DNA from 2 places in the Neobacillus sp. D3-1R genome. Region 1 is predicted to be linked to the other one. Evidence: riboswitches for the same ligand, from Rfam matches in the RefSeq annotation. Region 1 holds a riboswitch; the other holds the start of a gene.
The links. Region 1 has a riboswitch for preQ1 ahead of queF (preQ(1) synthase). Riboswitches for the same ligand answer to the same signal wherever they lie in the genome.
Positions count from the first base shown of each region.

Region 2: another riboswitch for preQ1. It lies ahead of queC (7-cyano-7-deazaguanine synthase QueC); the one in region 1 lies ahead of queF (preQ(1) synthase).

Region 1 covers NZ_CP197471.1:283,116-285,321, forward strand. The annotation lists gene ACSBPO_RS01375 (Bax inhibitor-1/YccA family protein) at 1-323, opposite strand, end outside; gene mscL (large-conductance mechanosensitive channel protein MscL) at 412-786, opposite strand; PreQ1 riboswitch class I at 953-1,000, shown strand; gene queF (preQ(1) synthase) at 1,078-1,575, shown strand; gene ACSBPO_RS01390 (aminopeptidase) at 1,948-2,206, opposite strand, start outside.
Region 2 covers NZ_CP197471.1:2,419,961-2,422,166, reverse strand. The annotation lists gene ACSBPO_RS12460 (MFS transporter) at 1-598, shown strand, start outside; PreQ1 riboswitch class I at 1,101-1,143, shown strand; gene queC (7-cyano-7-deazaguanine synthase QueC) at 1,198-1,866, shown strand; gene queD (6-carboxytetrahydropterin synthase QueD) at 1,853-2,206, shown strand, end outside.

The sequences.
Region 1 (2,206 bases):
CCAGTAAACACAACTGTGGTTGTACCAAGGGCCATTAGGACAACGTTAGCACCTACTGTCGCTAAATAATGCGAGACAATCGGATAAGTGGTAATACCTGAAACAAAAGTAAAAGAATATAAGAACGTATAGGAAATGGCTTTTCTTTTACGCATAAAGAAAGCAAATAATAACATCCCGAATTCCAACAGTACCAATGGTAAAAATAAAGCCGGCGGAACAAATACTCCTACCATCATTCCGATCACAGCAATTGCTAAGGATAAGGCAAATGCTCTTAATACCGATGGTAAATATTCAGTTGCTGTTTGTTGAACATACATAATCCTTCACCTCTTCTGTTTTCTTATTTTTAATACGAGCTTTTAAGCTTAAGGTTTCATTGTTTTAAAGATTTATCTGAGCCTTTGGCTAATCTTTTTTCAGCAAGTCGCGGATTTCCATTAATAGCTCTTCCTTTTTATCTTTGTTAGGTGTGGTTTCTACAGGTGCTTGCTCTTTTTTCTTGAAACGGTTAATGCTACGTACAACTAAAAAGATGGAAAAAGCAATAATTAAGAAGTCGATGATATTTTGTAAAAAAATACCATATTCAATTTTAGCTTCTCCGATAGGAATGTATAGTTTTGTTAAATCCACTCTTCCTAGTAAAAAACCTACTATTGGGGTGATAATATTAGTAACCAATGAAGATACAATCTTTCCAAATGCAGCTCCAATAACAACCCCAACAGCAAGGTCTATCACATTCCCTTTAAGGGCAAATTTCTTAAACTCATTCCACATATGTTTTCCTCCAAAAAAGTCATTCTTGTACCATTATAGGTATACAATAACAAAATATTCTTCTAAACTCCAATAAAGAAAAGTCTTGATAATTTTTCCGTTGACATTAGGGGAGATTTTCACTATAGTAGCTAATGTTAGTAAACTGTATAAACTTCCCTAAAACTAGGGAGAGGTTCATAGCTCAAAACCCTCTATAAAAAACTATGGATTTGATTTGACATTGTCAGCCATATCCTTAGGAGGATATGGCTTTTTCTATTTAAATCGGAACAAGGGAGGTTTTCCATCATGGGTGGAAGAAAAGACGAAGAATTAACAGGCATTACGCTATTAGGTAACCAAGGAACAAAATATGTATTTGAATATGCACCAGAGGTTTTAGAAGCATTTGATAATAAACATCCAAATCGTGACTACTTTGTAAAATTCAATTTTCCTGAGTTTACAAGCCTTTGTCCAAAAACAGGACAACCAGACTTTGCAACCATCTATATCAGCTATATTCCTGAACAAAAGATGGTTGAAAGTAAATCATTAAAACTATACTTATTCAGCTTCCGTAATCACGGAGACTTCCATGAAGACTGCATTAACATCATCATGAACGACTTAATCGAGCTAATGGATCCAAGGTATATTGAAGTATGGGGTAAATTCACACCAAGAGGTGGAATTTCCATCGACCCTTATACAAACTACGGAAGACCTGGAACAAAATACGAGCAAATGGCTGAATATCGTATGATGAACCATGATTTATATCCTGAGAAAATTGATAACAGATAATGATAAATGAGATGACCCTTTCTTTTGAAAGGGGCGTTTTTTATTGAAGAGCTAAGTTTATGATTAGTATTGAGGATTTTTAGTTATTTATAGGACACACATTCCGTTATTTCCCTATAATAGACGCTTTTTCAAATTTAAAGGACACAGGTTCCGTTATTCCCTAAATTTCATTGGCAAGTGGCATACTTTTAGTGAAATAGCGGAACCATAGTCCGATAATCCTCTAAAAAACAAACATATTCGTCATATAACGGAACGTGTGTCCGATAAAATGGAATTGACAAGGGTCTACGAATAAGAAGATTTTCTGGGTCATCCTTAGATTTAACAAAAAAACTCACCATATAGGTGAGTTTTTTATTTTAAGTATTAAAATGCCCAGTTTCCACTGCGGAAGACAGCTTCCACCTTACCGTCTGCTGTAATTCCGTCGATATCCATTTCAGCTGAACCGATCATGAAGTCAACATGTGTTAAGCTTTCATTTAACCCTTTTTCTTCTAGTTGTTCAGGGGTCATCTGTTTTCCGCCTTCAATACAGAATGCATATGCGCTTCCGATTGCAAGGTGATTAGATGCATTTTCATCAAATAGGGTATTGTAGAATAAAATATTTGATTGAGAAATT
Region 2 (2,206 bases), 2.1 Mb from region 1:
TTTTACAAATGAAAAAATGTTAGGGATTGCGTTATCCATTACAGGGATTGGGATGCTAATAGGTGGCACAACAATGAGCATTTGGGGTGGAGCTAAAAGACGTGTATTATCCGTGCTTGGCTCAGGAATGGCAGGTGGAATATTTCTTATCCTAGTCGGTTTGAAAGAATCTGTTGTTTTAATTACGGCAGCCACCTTTTTTATTTTTATTGTTCTGCCAGTTGGAAATGCTGCCAGCCAAGCCATTTGGCAGAGTAAAGTTCCGCTAAATGTTCAAGGGAGAGTATTTGCTCTCCGCCGAATGATTGCCATGTCTCTTTCACCCATCGCATATATTAGCGCAGGTCCACTTGTGGAGAGAGTTTTTAATCCAATTACGAAAGATAGCAGCTTTTCACCATTGATTGGAAGAATGATTGGTATTGGTGACGGCCGCGGGATAGGCTTGCTGTTTATCGCATTAGGTATGATATGGACAATATCATCCATTCTTATTTATTTAAATCCTCGGGTGCGTGATCTCGAGGAGGAAATTCCTGACGCAATACCAAGTGAAGTTGGTAATAAAGGAGAAGAAATCATAGCCACTACCCATTAAAGATTGGTCGCCATAATAAACATGGCGACTATTTTTTTAGGAAAGGTGTGAAAAAACTTAATCTTTATGTGTAACAAGTATGAGAAGATTCTCGTCAAATACAAAAAGAAGAGAATTGTACATAAATGAGGGAGAATAATGGTGAAGAAAACGGCATGTACTTTGAAGTTATTCAGTAAGTTGATAGCGAATAATACAATGGTTATGACAACGTCAAAAATCAATCAACTTTACAAAAGACAATCAATGAATACCTACCAAGATTTAAAGATTGTTAGCACGGCTGCTCTACAATGTTGGTCTGGTCTATCTATTTCGAAGGATAGTAATCTTAAACACAATAATATGAAAAATATGACTAAAAAGTAATCTGCCTCGTTGGATGAGGCAGTTTTTTTTTACCTTTTCTAAGGTGGTAAGGTCAATGTAAAAAGATCATTTTTTATTTTTGTTATTTAAATAGGTTAAAAGAATATGTTATAATGACACGTATGTAATTTTATAGTCAGAGGTTCTAGCTACCCTCTATAAAAAACTAAGGATAAACAGTACTACTGTCTTAGTGGTGCTGTTTTTTCCGTTTAAAGGAGTTTTAGACAATGAAAAATGATAAAGCGATTGTTGTATTTAGCGGTGGTCAAGATAGCACAACATGTTTGTTTTGGGCTTTAAAACAATTTAAAGAAGTTGAAGCAGTCACATTTAATTATAATCAGCGTCATAGCTTGGAAATTGAATGCGCAAAAAATATTGCTAATGAATTAGGTGTTAAACACCATATTTTAGATATGTCATTATTAAATCAATTAGCACCTAATGCCCTAACTCGACCTGATATCGAGGTAACGGATGGTGGAGAAGGTGAACTGCCATCAACCTTTGTTCCTGGACGTAATCTCGTATTTTTAACCTTCACAGGAATTTTAGCACGCCAAGTAGGAGCCAAACATTTAGTTACAGGTGTCTGTGAAACGGATTTTAGTGGTTACCCTGATTGTCGTGATGTGTTTGTTAAATCTCTTAATGTTACCTTAAATCTCTCAATGGATGATACATTCGTTATTCATACACCATTAATGTGGTTAAATAAAGCAGAAACTTGGGCTTTAGCCCATCAATTAGAAGCGTTTGAATTTGTACGTGAAAAAACGTTAACTTGTTATAACGGTGTTATTTCTGATGGATGTGGACAGTGTCCTGCATGTGTTTTAAGGAAAAGAGGACTTGATGATTTCCTAAAGGGGGAAGTTAGCGATGTACGGATTTAGAATCGTGGATAAACTCCAAAAAATAGACGAAGACATCCAACGTAATCAGTTGAAATACCATTCCAAGCGTGTATTAGTAAGTAAGGAATTCACCTTTGATGCGGCCCATCATTTACATGCCTATGAAGGAAAATGCAAAAATCTCCATGGTCACACGTATAAAGTCGTTTTTGGGATAAGTGGTTTTGTGGATGATATCGGGTTAATGATTGATTTCGGTGATATAAAAGAAATTTGGAAAAATGAGATTGAGATTTTTCTAGATCATCGATACTTGAATGAAACTTTACCATCGATGAACACAACGGCTGAAAATATGGTCGTTTGGATTTATGAAAAA